3 regions of the Phocaeicola dorei genome follow, and region 1 is predicted to be linked to each of the others. Evidence: riboswitches for the same ligand, from Rfam matches in the RefSeq annotation. Region 1 holds a riboswitch; each other region holds the start of a gene.
What was found. A riboswitch is a leader RNA that binds a small molecule or an ion and turns the genes downstream of it on or off. The one in region 1 is predicted to bind cobalamin.
Positions count from the first base shown of each region.

Region 1 (5,073 bases):
CGGGAGATAAAGCTATGGAGCAATATGGTCATAAGGAAGTTCGTCAACGTGATAATATAGCGGAGGCTAAAGTATACGGAATCAATGTATCCGCCAATGCATACCTAGGTGCCGGGTTCAATTTAAGCGGAGGATATACTCATCTTAATACCCAAGACGTGGAATTGGAACAACCCATCGACAAAAGTATTAAAAACGCATACAATATCAATGCCCAATGGGCGCATTCATGGAAGATATATCGGTTGAACATAAATTTGAACGGTCGTATCAACAGCAAACGTTTCTCTAAAAGTTATGGCTATGCTCCCGACTATCAATTGTGGGATTTAAACACACGCCATTCTTTCAACTTAAAATCTGTAATCATAGAACCCGGATGTGGCATAGAAAACCTGTTCGATTATACGGATGATCGTCCTTATAACAGCAATTATGCAACTCTTACCCCCGGACGTTCATTCTATATCAGTTTGTCTTTAAAATTTAAAAGCTAAAAAAATCAAAGACTTATCGAAGATAATATAAAATAAACCTATATCTTTGCAACAGAATTAGTAATCGGGCTATCACATAGCCCGATGCAAGGGAATCCGGTGTAAATCCGGGGCTGTACCTGCAGCTGTAAATCCTCATTATGTTGATTGGATAGTCCAAAACCACTGTTTCATTTGAAGAAATGGGAAGGTTTCCAATCAGAGGAAAGCCAGAATACCTGCTAAGTCTGTTGAACAATAAACACCAAGCTTCCAGGATTAGAAGTATGTGTCCATTCGAACAAGCGTTTTCCAACGTCTATTCCTTTGTGGCATTCCTCTTTATCAGAGGGAAACTTGATGTTTTATTTTGCAAATTAAATAAAACACAATATGAGGTATTTACTTCCTGCTATTCTACTATTAGGTACACAAATTGCAAGTGCCCAAAGTATTCTCAAAGATAAAGACGATAAAGAATTGTCCGTATTACTGAATGAAGTGGTCATCACGGGTACAGGTACTGAACATTATCTGAAAGATGCTCCCGTACAGACTGAAGTAATAACCAGCAAAGCTTTGGAACAATATCAGGCACGCAGTATAGACGATTTGCTCAGTGGTCTTAGTCCTTCATTGACCTTTCATGATGGTGATATGGGGAGCCATATCCAACTAAACGGATTGAACAATGACTATATCCTGATCATGATAAATGGAAAAAGAATGAATGGCGATGTAGGAGGGCAAAACGACTTGAATCAATTAAATCCAGCTAATATAGAACGCATAGAGATTGTAAAAGGGGCCGCTTCTTCACTTTATGGCAGTGACGCAATAGCCGGAGTTATCAATATCATAACCAAACGTAACCGTGAAAAAATGGAGCTCACCAATACATCCCGCATAGGTGAATATGGTGATATACGTCAAAGTACCAGTTTCGGCTTTAATTATGGAAAGATAAAATCTGTAACCGGAATCAACTTCCGGCATACCGATGGCTGGCGGAATACAGACCTGCAGTGGGATCAGAATCAATTGAAATCCGGCTCTACTATGTTGACCGTAAACCGTTCTTCAAACTATACCCTGTCCGAGAACATTGAATGGCAAGTCAATCGCAAACTAGACCTCACTGCAGAAGGCACTTATTATGAGCGTTGGGTAATGCGTACACACGGTCCTTGGAAATATCAAGCCAACGATTTTTATTATCGCAACTATACATTTGCAGTAGGAAGTAAATATAAATTAGGAAAACGGAATTATCTGACTGCAGACCTCTCGTATGGCAGATACGGTTACTTCTATGACTATAAGCTAAACGAGCATACTGATTATTTTCTAGACAATGACCGCCATGAACGTATCACCTACTTTGCCGGTCAACGTATCAAACAAAGTATTCAGAAACAAATATTAGGCCAGGTAAAAAGTGTATTTTATCTTGGAGAGGACCATATTTTAAATGCAGGAATCGAATATCAGTACAATCATTTGGAATCACCTCATCACATTGACGGTGACCGCGCTTCCGTTTATACGTTGGCAGCTTATATACAGGAGGAATGGACAGCCAGAGAAAATCTGGTTCTGACTGCCGGGGTACGAGGAACACAACACAAGGAAACAGGATTGAATTTCAGTCCGAAAATATCAGGACTTTATAAACCCGGAGAACATATTAATTTGCGTGCTTCTTATGCTTTAGGCTACAAAGCACCCACTATTAAAGAACTTTATTATAATTATACCGGCGTTATCGGAGGCGGTGCCTTGACTGCATATCATGGCAACACAAATCTAAAAGCACAAACCTCACAATATGCTTCAATCGGTATCGAGTACGTAGGGCAAAAATTCCAAGCCAGTTTAACCGGATACATGAATTATCTTCACAACATGATTGAGTTGGTTGAAATTTCCGTAACTCCCGATGAAAAGTTTCTTGAAGTAGAAAAGAGCAAACAATATAAGAATCTGACAAAGGCACGTATTTATGGTATGGATTTCACCTTCAACTATCGTCCTGCAAAATCTCTCAGCCTTGCCGGCGGATATAGTTATGCTGATCCAAAAGCGCAATATCCTAACAAAGGTATAGATTATATGAAATATCTTCCTATTGATGCTACTTCCAGCCATAATGCAAATTTAAATGTCTTATGGCAACATTCATGGAAACTGTATCGTTTGGGTATCGGCATCTATGGCAGATATCAGTCTACACGCCGTTATATAAATGATAATAATGCCGACGGATTCCAAACTTGGCGTATCAACACAGCCCACTCATTATTAAAAATGAAACGGTGGTCATTAACGATGAATGCCGGGGTAGATAATGTATTTGACTATGTAGACCGTACTCCTTTCGGACGGAATCGTGCCACATCAACTCCCGGAAGAACTTTTTATGTCTCCGCCCTCATTAAATTCAAAAACAATTAATAACCAACAATTTATAAATTAATTTTTATTCGTATGAAACAATTCAAGTATTATCTGATGGCGGCTTTTGTTGCTGCCGCAACTTGCACAGGATTCAGTTCCTGTAGTGACAATGATGATGAAGAAAGTACTGTTAATCCTGCTGTGGATGTAGTAACCAGAACCAAGCAACACGACACAGCCATTTTGCTCTGTACTTTTGGCAGTACCTATAATGAGTCCCTTTCTGTTTATGATGATGTGATTGAGGATTTTAAAGCTAAATTCCCCAATACGGATATTTATATGTCATTTACTTCACGTACATGTATCGGACGTGTAGAAGCATCTACCGGCATAGCACGTTATGAATTGGACCAATGGTTGAAAGCAATAGGCGATGCAGGATACAAACGTGTGGCTGTACAATCATTGCATGTAATTCCAGGCGAAGAATATCTTTCATTAATGAATACTGATGTAAAAAAATACTTTATGATTCAATGGTATCCGCATATTGATGTATTGAAGGGTGCCAACCTTCTTTCCAGTGCAGAAGATACTAAAGATGTAGCAGAGATACTTTACAAACACTATGAGTCTAAATTAGCAGACAAGAACAACATCGTGCTTCTAATGGGACACGGTAATCCGGATGAGAATTACAATGCTAACAAAAAGTACTCTGACATGGAAAAAGCATTGCAGGAACTTGCTGCCAACAACAATATCTTTGTAGGTACTGTGGATTATGGTGACATGCTTTTCTTCCCGAAAGAAATAGAGGAAGAACCGGCTAATAGAATTCCTGTAGAAGGATTTGACAAAACCCAATATCCCGACTGTATGTACTCTAAGGTGATGAGCTATTGCGAAAAGAACGGCCTGAACCCATCAGAAGTAAATGTTTATCTTGCACCTTTCATGTCAATTGCCGGTGACCATGCCCACAACGACCTTTGGGGATTGGAAGCTATGGCCGAAGATGACGATGTAAGTAATGTGGAAATCAATACAAATGAATATAGCTGGCGTGAACGTTTGGAGAAATTAGGATTCAAAGTGGACAGAACATTCGAAAGCCACCCGATAGATCAAGCCGGAGCTGATCATGGTATTAAAGACGGATGTAATATGAAAGCCCTTGGCAGTTATCCTGAGATTCGCCAAATTTGGGTAAACCATTTATATGAAAACTGGAATGACGACAGTGCATGGGAGAATGGTGAAGACTATCAACCGGAAGCATAACCAACTTAATATATTTATCTGAAAAAGGCGGAATTTATTTCCGCCTTTTTCAGATACGCCAAAACCGATAGGTAATATCTTTCATCTCATCCCCGTATATCCGATAGAAATGCTGATTGGTATCAGGAGATTTCAAGCCACCCAATTTTTCAATATACGGTCCCAACTTTATATATTCAAAGTTCTGAACGGAAAGACCTTCCGGCAATTCATTCTTCCCCGAATACCAACCCACCTTTACCAAAGCGATAGACTGTCGGTGAAGAAATCCTGCCAACCTTTCCACTTCAAAGGGTTCGGCATCGCCTCCCATAAAACAGACGCAAGTCACCGCCTTTCCATACTTCTGTAAAAGATGCCCAAGACTTTCTTCCGTTAAAGATTCTCCTACATTTTCCAACAAATGAGGGCTATGACAGCCCTTGCACCTATTGGGACAGTTAGAGAGATTGATCGCCAGAGTGACTTCATCCGGAATTTCTTGAAATACGATGTCATAATCAACGTAACGGAGCATAATATCTTTGTGCAGCCTCCTTCTGCCTTGCCTGAGAAAAATTACTGATCCGCTTCATATACCCGATAACACGTGTCAGATAATCCACATTCCGACTATGACATTCAGGACATTCATGCAAGTATCTCTTATCAATATGCTTACATTCATTGCAAATGGTATTCGGTATATTAAATGTAAAGTAATTACAGCCTTCTATAGCAGCTACCCGAAGTAGTTGTCTGTACTGCTCCTTACTAAGATGTTCTTCCAAATTCATGTGCAAGGCCGAGCCTCCCGTTAAATGCTTTATATAGCGGCGTCCATGCAGACGGAATTTATCGACAACATTCAACGATTTGTCTTCTACAATATAGAAATAACTGTTATAACATTCTCGGAATGTTTGGAAGCCTG
Region 1 covers NZ_CP046176.1:2,577,253-2,582,325, reverse strand. The annotation lists gene GKD17_RS10790 (TonB-dependent receptor) at 1-497, shown strand, start outside; cobalamin riboswitch at 539-737, shown strand; gene GKD17_RS10785 (TonB-dependent receptor plug domain-containing protein) at 870-2,930, shown strand; gene GKD17_RS10780 (sirohydrochlorin cobaltochelatase) at 2,964-4,160, shown strand; gene nrdG (anaerobic ribonucleoside-triphosphate reductase activating protein) at 4,210-4,677, opposite strand; gene nrdD (anaerobic ribonucleoside-triphosphate reductase) at 4,661-5,073, opposite strand, start outside.

Region 2 (5,073 bases), 1.5 Mb from region 1:
TATATAGATAACCGGGCGAAGCAAGTTAGTGGCTATATTGGCCAAGATAGAATTGAGTTGCTGGATTTCCTGATAAGACAAGCCGATGATTTCTCCCGTTTTGTCTTTTATGCCGAATAGTATCATTCCACCACGAGCATTGGACATAGCTACCATTTCGGCGGCAATACTGTCTTGGTTGGGAAAGCATTCCTTGAATTGTACCGTACTGGTTTCTCCACATTTTATAATGAGCTGTAATTCTTTGCTGTTCATTTTTCTAGGTTTGTTTGTGAATCCTGTACAAAAGTACGGTAAAAAAGTGAGGAAAGTTTTATGAGATTATTTAATTTATGAGGGAAATAATTGTAGTTTTGCTTCCTTCATCAAAAGTGAAGAGAAGCAAAACCATATTTTATTATTTCAGTAAGAAGGTTAATCCGCATGGACCTACCCCTACATTGTATTTGTTTGTAAATTTGCCGTTTGCCGAATATTCGTTTACATAGCCATCAGTGGTATAACTTGGCCATCCTCCAACCATATTGTAAGAACTGATATAAATGTTTCCGGTAAATGGATTGACTGCGATGCCACAAGGGCTATCAACAGGTTGATCTATTAAATTTTTTGTTTCATTTCCTGTTTTTGTATCTATACTGAAATAAGTATTTGCCGTTGCGCCATAAGGAGCATTGATAAGGTAAAGGGTATTATCTTTTACAGTCATTAATGTTGCTTCCGTTACATCTGTAACAACATTCATATTGTCAATTTTTTGTACTTTAGCTGATATGTCATTATAATTACCCATTGCTAAGACATATACGTTTCCTTCCGTAGTAGAACAAATTTTAGTGGGATTTAGTCCTACGGGTATTCTTTTTGCTTCTGTAAATGTCTTTAGGCCTATTTTAGAAACACTTTTTCCATTTGCATAATCTGCACCGTAATTCATTCCGTCTGAGTTAGCAACATACAGGTAGCCGTTGGCCACTGTCATCTCTTCTGGATTTGGACCAACGTTTAATGTTGCATCGATAGTTAGACTAAGGGTGTCGATACGGGAAACGTACCCATCATACATAGAAACATATACTTTTCCATTAGCAGCTATAATATCACGTGGACCTTCCCCTTGAGTGGATGTCGGAACAATCTGTTTGATGGATTTAGCTGTATTTTTGTCTACTATTTCTATAATATTTGAACCATATATGGCAATATACATTTTCGAACCGTACACTATTGCATCTTGAGGGGTACTTCCCAAACTTCTTTTGTTTATGTCAAAAAATACATTATTGCTTGCTGTTCCTTTTTCAAAGTTAATAAAAGAAAGTGTTCCATTAACATTGTTGCTAAGATTACCTGCATTAATAACGTACAAGCCTGTTGCCTCGGTTGGCGAAGTTACTTCGGGAGTCGTGTCGGGTTGTGAAGAAGGGTCTTCTTCCGGATCTCTAGGAACTTCGATCTCATTGTCATCATCGTTACAAGCACAGAACAGCGGAGCTATACTAAATAAGGCTGCTGCAAAAAATAAATGTTTGAATTTCATACTTATATAATTTTTAAAAATGAATACTGCAAGTTAGTTTATAGCTTCTACCCGGCATCGGGTAGCTTTTCACTATGTCATATTGTTTATTTCCCAAATTGATAATATCTCCCCGAAGATTGTATGTAAACTTCTTTATCTTGAAGCTGCGGTATAATGAAAGTCCGTATTCTATATATCCATCCATTTCATTACTTGGACGATTTTCGGAAGCAATATATCGTTTGCTCACACCTGTAGCATGAAGAGAAGCATTTATGAAAGGATTTTCCAAGGCTAAAGAAGCACCTGCGCTATGACGTGGGGTATATGCAATCTGATGTTTGTAATATACGACTTCCGGGTCTGTTTTATCTACTGCATATTGATAGGTATAGTTTCCAGTCAATAGTAAGGAATAATGTTTTGCAAGTTGGAAAGTGGTGTTTATATTGGCATCTACTCCCCAAATTTCTACTTTGCCTAAATTTACCATATTCCAGATAAACATATTATAGGGCATTGCCACAATTTTATCTTTTACCTTATTATAATACCCATCCAATGTCAGACTGATTGCTGGTAGCCAGCTTGTAAAGTTGTTCTGGTAAGTGATACCTATATTATATTGTTGAGCCTTTTCGGGACGAAGATCACGGCTACCCATCCGGTCAAAGTAGTTTTCAGAAAAAGTAGCCACTCTGAATATGTCTTTATAGGAAGCCCGAAGGTATAGCTGTCCGTCTGTACAAGGTTTCCATGAAAAAGAGAAGGAAGGGGATAATTTTCGCCGGTTCTCAGCTCCGTTTCCTTCTTTTGCACCATTAAGATATATCGATCCGAGTAGTATGGCAACAGCTGTTATGTTATCAGTTTGATATCGGAGAGTTGCTGTTTGTAATATAGAATGCCGGTAAGGGCTTGTATTGTTAGGAGTATTGGCATTTAGGTTATTATATATGTAATCTGCCGCATAAACCATGCTCCAGTGACTAGTCGGAGTATATAGTAATGCTCCTGATGTATAGTATTCTCGTTGGAAATAACGGTCGTTTAATTCTCCTCCGGGGTATTTTCCTCCTTCATCGTGGTAATGAGATTGGCTCCAGTTAAATTTCCCATTGATTAACAAAGAAAGATTATTTTCCCAATAAGTACGGTAATGTACTTGTGAAAAGAAATTTCGTTCGCGTAACTTCTCACGGCTTTTCGCGTTGTAAAGAATGACTGCACCGGGTAATTGCTGATTTGTATCGTAATAATAAATCTTTCCGTTCAGTGTGCTTCTGTTATTAGGGCTGATGTAAAGATTCAGTTCTCCTCTGTAGGTTTGAATGTTGTTGTTATAGCGTTTTTCTTTGGAAACATAATCTCCGTTGACTAAAGTGAAAGGATATAGGTTATCTGCCCTCATAAATTCACCAGTGGTAGATGCTGAAATCTTTTCGTTAAACTTTTGTTCGTAGCGGATAAGGGGATTAATCATCCCGAAAGAACCTGTCTTTATCTGTCCCGTCAAGTGATTTTTTTTGTTTGAAAAATCCGGGGATATGCTTTGTAATTTTAAGGCGGCAGCAGAAGCAACTGTACGTGCCGGTACAAAAATATCTTCATTGTCCCCAATGGTCAGTGAAATTTGCTGGATATTGTCAATAGAGAAACGAGACAAGTCTATTTGTCCGCTTTGACAATCACTGAGTGTAACCCCGTCATAAACTACGGCTGTATGTTTGGCTCCTAAACTCCGAACGGAGATAGTTTTCATTCCTCCTGCACCCCCATAATCCTTTATGTTGACTCCTGAGAAGCGACGTAAAGCATCAGCAATATCCGTAATGCCTTGTTGTTGCAATTGCTTCTTGTCGAGTTGTTGGAAGGGACTGCTACTTTTAACCTGTTGCTTGGTACGTTCAGCCGTAACCGTAACTTCGTCTATTTTATGCACTTTCCCGGTAATGGAATCTCCTTTCTCCTGTGCCTGTATTTCAAGCGGCAATAGGATAAAGCTGCAAAGCAGACAAAGCCATAGCTTATAAGCCTGGTTATTTCCTTTCATTTAAAAAAACATATTAATGAATAAATACCGCATTCTTACCGCTGCTCTTTCCTCGAAAGCGACGGTCGATGACTTTACGTTTTGCAGGTCTTCTGACTTACTCCTGTTTACTTGCCTTCCCACCTTAATTATATATACAGGCAGTGGCGTGAGTGGATAAATAAACCTATCCCCTTATAGGGGTAGATGGAGCTTACAGCAGCGGGACTGTTCAGGACTTGCACCTGATTCCCTTTTCATCCGCTTCCTCGCATCAGTCGGAGGTACGCGGAACAAAACGTGGCAAAGATAGTTTGTTTGGATGAATAAGAAAAGGGAAATGATAAAAAATCCTTTTTTGAAATTAGTTGCAGATTTATTTCTTTCCCAGCAAAAGTAGGCGTGTGTAACGGTTCTTTTTTAGTGGCAAAACTAGTTGATTCTATCCATGTTGAAGATAAAATGAAATAGTATTGAATAAAATAAAACTGATGCTTAACAACATTCAAATATTGATTCGCTTTATTCAATATAATCACTATATTTGTTAAATGAATAATCTTAAAATACGTAATAGATGAAACATTTGAATTTTATTTTAGCCGGTTTATTTTTCCTGTGCGGTCTTTGTTGTCGGGCACAGGTGCTTCCTTTGGAAGAAAATGTGGTGTTGAACACCAAGGAAGGACAAATCAAAGGAAAACTGCTTTTGCCCGGTGGGGTGAAAACCTGTCCGGTGGTGCTTATTATAGCCGGATCCGGACCTACGGATATGGATGGTAATTCAGCCATTGGCAATTTGAGGAATAATTCGTTGAAGTTCCTGGCAGAAGGCTTGGCGGCAAACGGCATCGCTTCCTTGCGCTTTGACAAGCGGGGGATAGGAACCAGTGCGTCGGCTGGTAAGGAGGAAGCGAAACTTCGTTTTGAAGATTATGTGAACGATGTAACTGGCTGGATTGATTACCTGTCGAAAGAGAAACGTTTTACGACGATCACGGTGGCAGGACATAGCGAAGGGGCGCTGATTGGAATGTTGGCCTGTCAGAACCGGCCGAAGGTGAAAGGCTATATCTCGATTGCCGGTGCGGGTCGTCCTGCCTACGAGATTATAGAGGCGCAAGTGACCGCTCAACAGAATCCGGAAGCGGTGCGGAAAGAGGTGGCATCCATTAACGGGTCTTTGAAAAACGGCAAGGAAGTGAGTGACGTGCCGGCTTATCTGCAATCATTGTATCGGGCTTCTGTCCAGCCTTATTTGATTTCCTGGTTCAAGTATAATCCCCGGACGGTGATTGCTTCCGTCAAAGTGCCGGTTCTCATTGTTCAGGGTAAAAATGATATTCAGGTATCGGTGGAGGATGCCGAATTTCTGAAAAAGGGTTGCCCGGCTGCCGAGCTGCTTTTGATTGATAAGATGAACCATGTGCTGAAAGATTGTGAGTCAAAGGCCGTACAGCAGCAGATGCTTACTTATGGGAATCCTTCTCTGCCGGTGAACAATGCTTTGATAGCTTCT
Region 2 covers NZ_CP046176.1:1,032,980-1,038,052, forward strand. The annotation lists gene GKD17_RS03980 (RNA-binding domain-containing protein) at 1-255, opposite strand, end outside; gene GKD17_RS03985 (YncE family protein) at 398-1,540, opposite strand; gene GKD17_RS03990 (TonB-dependent receptor plug domain-containing protein) at 1,554-3,575, opposite strand; cobalamin riboswitch at 3,641-3,868, opposite strand; gene GKD17_RS03995 (alpha/beta hydrolase) at 4,132-5,073, shown strand, end outside.
Region 2: linked by a shared signal. The riboswitch ahead of GKD17_RS03990 (TonB-dependent receptor plug domain-containing protein) and the one ahead of GKD17_RS10785 (TonB-dependent receptor plug domain-containing protein) in region 1 are both predicted to bind cobalamin.

Region 3 (5,073 bases), 2.1 Mb from region 1:
AATAGAGGTAAGGGACATTTCCCCCTGCTCGTTCACTTGTCCGCGCAAGAATGAACGGCCTATATTCTTTTCTACCGTCTGGGTAGGATAAAAATAGTTACCCACCTCCTGATATGCAGTATCTTTCTCAAGAACAAAATTACCTTTGACGGAATCCAGCTGAGCTTGTCTCACCACCATCATGCTATCCAGGTAAATCAGACTTTTCTGCTGTTCTTTCAAATCCACCTGCTGCATCAGCTTGACTCCCTGTTTTCTGGCTTCAAACGCTTTCGGATAAAGGATGCGGATACTGTCTATCTGCAATTTGGCCTCATTAAAGTTCTCTTTTTCCAAAGCCGCTTCAGCCTTACGCAAATTTTCTTGCGCTTTCTTCTCGCCGCCATCATCACAACCGGCCAGCAACAAGGCAAATAATGCTACTAATCCTATCTTTTTCATGTACTTGATCGTTTTATATGCAGGCAAAAATACAATTTAATTGCGTGATTTCTCCTTATCCTGCGCAAAAAATCGTAAATTTGCCCCTCTTTAAGATGAATATGGAACTAAAAGAACATTTTAATAATAAGATATTCAAGTTAATCTCCGAAACGGCAGACGAACTGGGATTGGAATGTTACGTTGTAGGAGGTTATGTACGAGATATATTTTTGGCACGTCCCTCTAAGGATATAGACGTTGTAGTAGTAGGAAGCGGAATTGAAATGGCACAAGCCCTCGGCAAGAAGCTGGGACGCGGAGCACACGTTTCTGTTTTTAAGAATTTCGGCACGGCACAAGTTAAATACCATGACACGGAAGTGGAGTTTGTCGGTGCCCGTAAAGAGTCGTACAGCCATGACAGCCGTAAGCCCGTAGTAGAGGACGGCACCTTGGAGGACGACCAAAACCGGCGCGATTTTACGATCAATGCCATGGCAGTGTGCCTGAACAAAGCACGTTTCGGTGAATTGGTAGATCCTTTTAATGGACTGGACGATTTGAAAGAGAGAACTATCCGTACGCCGCTGGACCCGGACATCACTTTCAGTGACGATCCGCTCCGCATGATGCGTTGTGTCCGGTTTGCCACACAACTGAATTTCTATATTGATGACACCACTTTCGAAGCACTGTCACGTAACAAGGAACGCATTCATATTATCTCCAAAGAGCGCATCGCCGACGAGTTGAACAAGATCTTGCTCGCCCCCATACCGTCCAAAGGCTTTATAGAACTGGACCGCTGCGGACTGTTACCTTTGATTTTTCCTGAACTGGTAGCGTTGCAAGGAGTGGAAACCCGGAACGGCCGTGCCCATAAAGATAACTTCTACCATACCTTGGAAGTTGTGGACAATATTTCCAAACATACCGACAACCTATGGCTACGTTGGGCCACTCTGTTGCATGATATAGGCAAGCCACGTACCAAACGCTGGGAACCACGTATAGGATGGACTTTCCATAATCATAACTTTATCGGTGAGAAAATGATTCCGGACCTCTTCCGCAAGATGAAACTGCCCATGAATGAGAAGATGAAATATGTCCAAAAGTTAGTCAGCCTGCACATGCGTCCCATTGTTATCGCAGATGATGTAGTAACTGATTCCGCCGTGCGACGTCTGCTTTTTGAAGCCGGAGATGATATTGACGACTTGATGATGCTGTGCGAAGCGGACATCACTTCAAAAAATGAAGCACGAAAACAAAAATTCCTGGATAACTTCAAACTGGTACGCCAGAAACTGAAAGACCTGGAAGAAAAAGACTGGATACGCAATTTCCAACCTCCGGTAGACGGAGAAGAAATTATGCGGATATTCGACCTGCAGCCCTGCCGTGAAATAGGCAGTCTGAAAAGTTCTATCAAGGATGCCATACTGGATGGAATCATCCCTAATGAACATGATGCTGCTTTAGAACACATGTTGAAGAAAGCAAAAAGCATGGGATTAACACCCAAAAACTTATAAGAAATTGACCATACACTATACCAAAGGAGAAGAGTGGGCCAATACCCTGTCACATGGTGTTGGTATCCTGATAGGTATCGCCGGCGGCGGTTATCTGTTGCTTACTGCCATGAAAAGTGGCAATCCGTGGGCAACAGGTGGCATGTGGCTCTATCTATTCGGTATGCTGTCTTCCTATATCAGCTCCACCTGGTATCATGCCAGCAAACCATCTCCTCACCGCGAAGTGTTGCGCAAATTCGATCATGCTTCGATTTATCTGCATATCGCAGGAAGCTATTCCCCCATCATGCTGATAGCCTTGCGGGAAGCAGATTATTGGGGATGGGGAATTCTTAGTTTCGTATGGCTATGCGCCCTCGCCGGGATCATTCTATGTTTTTGTAACCTGAAAGAACATAGCAACCTGGAAACAATTTGCTATATAGCCATGGGATGCAGCATTTTTGTAGGTTTCAAGCCGCTCTGCCAACATGTACCTCCTGTTTTTATTTATTGGTTAATCGGCGAAGGAGTGTCTTACATCACCGGAGCTGTCTTTTATTCCTTCCCCCAATTGCCCTATATGCACTCTGTTTTCCATCTGTTTGTATTAGGAGGAACAATCTGCCATATGATGGCATTGTGGTACATTTTATAACCCTCCCATCTTCAATAAGTTATCCGTTTTGGAAAACTTTTATTTATTTTTTAAACAGAAAGTTTCCCAAAATGTTATACCTTTGTAGCCGTCCGACAAGGTGAAGTTAACCCCTTCTAAGAGGGAATGCCGTGAAAATCAGCAACAGTACCCGCTGCTGTAATTCTCGTTGAACTGAAACAATATGCCACTACAAAACTATTTGCGGGAAGGCGTTTTAAGGGAGAGATAAGTCAGAAAACCTGCCTGGAAGGACAGCCAAGTTTTTTAAATTAACAATTAATTTTTCCAACAATGAATTACGCTGAGATTTGTATTATTAAGCGTGATGGAAAGCGGGAAGACTTTTCCATCAGTAAAATTAAAAATGCAATCGGCAAGGCATTCCATGCCTCCGGAATTGACAATGAAGACAAACTGATTGCTGAAATTACCATGCGGGTTATCAGCAATTTTGTATCTCCAACCATCAGTGTGGAAGAGATTCAGGATCTGGTAGAAAAGGAACTGATGAAAGTACGTCCCGAAGTGGCTAAGAAATACATTATTTATCGCGAATGGCGGAATACGGAACGCGACCGTAAAACGCAAATGAAGCACATCATGGACGGCATTGTAGCCATCGACAAAAATGATGTCAACCTGAGTAATGCCAACATGTCCAGCCATACTCCCGCCGGACAGATGATGACTTTTGCCTCGGAAGTTACTAAAGACTATACCTATAAATATTTGTTGCCTAAAAAATATGCCGAAGCGCATCAGTTGGGCGACATACATATACATGATTTGGATTACTATCCCACCAAGACTACCACTTGTATCCAATATGACCTGGATGACTTGTTCGAACGCGGCTTCCGCACTAAAAACGGAAGTATCCGTACTCCACAGTCCATTCAAAGTTATGCCACTCTGGCCACCATCATATTCCAGACAAACCAGAACGAGCAACATGGCGGACAGGCTATCCCCGCCTTCGACTTCTTTATGGCGGAAGGGGTACGGAAGACATTTCGCAAACATCTGAAAACTTTAACCGAGTTTTATATAGAAGTAGAAGGAAAAGAACCCGGAACAGAGGCTCTCAAGAAAATTGAAGAGAAAGCATACGCCATGACGCGCAAAGATACACATCAGGCAATGGAAGGATTCATCCACAACCTGAACACCATGCATTCGCGAGGGGGAAATCAAGTCGTATTCAGTTCCATCAATTATGGAACAGACACTTCTCCCGAAGGCCGCATGGTCATAGAGGAACTGCTGAAAGCTACCATCGAAGGCCTGGGTACCCGTGGCGAAGTACCAGTCTTCCCCATACAGATATTCAAGGTTAAAGACGGAGTATCTTATTCCGAAGAGGACTATAAGAAAGCCATGGAAAATTTCGAAGCGGCACTGGAAGGCAACATGGAATTCCAAGCTCCCAATTTCGACTTGTTTCTGAAAGCTTGCCGTACCACCGCAAAAGCCTTGTTCCCTAATTTTATGTTTTTGGATACTCCTTATAACAAAAATGAGAAATGGGATATCAAGGACCCTAAACGTTACCGCTATGAACTGGCAACTATGGGATGCCGTACCCGCGTATACGAAAATGTAGCGGGTGAAAAAAGTTCATTAGGACGTGGCAACCTGTCATTCACCACTATGAATATGCCCCGGCTGGCCATCGAAGCACGCATCAAGGCAGAAAGTCTGGAAGAATCAGGCAAAAAAGAGGCCATAGAAAGAAAAGCAAAAGAAATATTCATAGAAAGTGTACATGCTTTGTCCGAACTAATCGCCGAACAATTGTATGCACGCTACCAGTATCAACGTACAGCCTTGGCACGCCAGTTCCCGTTCATGATGGGGAATGATGTGTGGAAAGGCGGAGGAAAACTTTCGCCCAACGACCAGGTGGGGGATGTATTGCGTCAAGGCACATTGGGGATAGGCTTTATCGGCGGGCACAATGCCATGATGGCTCTTTATGGAGAAGGTCACGCACATAGCCAGAAAGCATGGGATACATTATTCGAAGCCGTTACGGAAATGAATAAAGTGGCAGACGAATACAAACAGAAATATCAGTTGAATTTCTCCGTACTTGCCACGCCTGCCGAAGGACTTTCCGGACGATTCACCCGTATGGACCGCCGCAAATACGGCATCATTCCCGGCGTGACGGATAATGACTATTATGTAAACTCTTTCCACGTAGATGTAAAAGAGCCCATCACCATCACCGAGAAGATAAAACGGGAAGCTCCTTTCCACGCCATTACCCGCGGAGGACATATCACTTACGTAGAACTGGACGGAGAAGCTCAGAAAAATGTAAAAGCCATAGCCAAGATTGTAAAAGTAATGCATGACGAAGGCATTGGATACGGTTCCATCAATCATCCTGTTGATACTTGTCAGGCTTGCGGTTACAAAGGGGTCATTTACGACAAGTGCCCTGTTTGCCAGAGCGAGAATATA
Region 3 covers NZ_CP046176.1:476,127-481,199, reverse strand. The annotation lists gene GKD17_RS02010 (hypothetical protein) at 1-441, opposite strand, end outside; gene GKD17_RS02005 (CCA tRNA nucleotidyltransferase) at 459-1,961, shown strand; gene trhA (PAQR family membrane homeostasis protein TrhA) at 1,966-2,601, shown strand; cobalamin riboswitch at 2,683-2,865, shown strand; gene GKD17_RS01995 (anaerobic ribonucleoside triphosphate reductase) at 2,896-5,073, shown strand, end outside.
Region 3: linked by a shared signal. The riboswitch ahead of GKD17_RS01995 (anaerobic ribonucleoside triphosphate reductase) and the one ahead of GKD17_RS10785 (TonB-dependent receptor plug domain-containing protein) in region 1 are both predicted to bind cobalamin.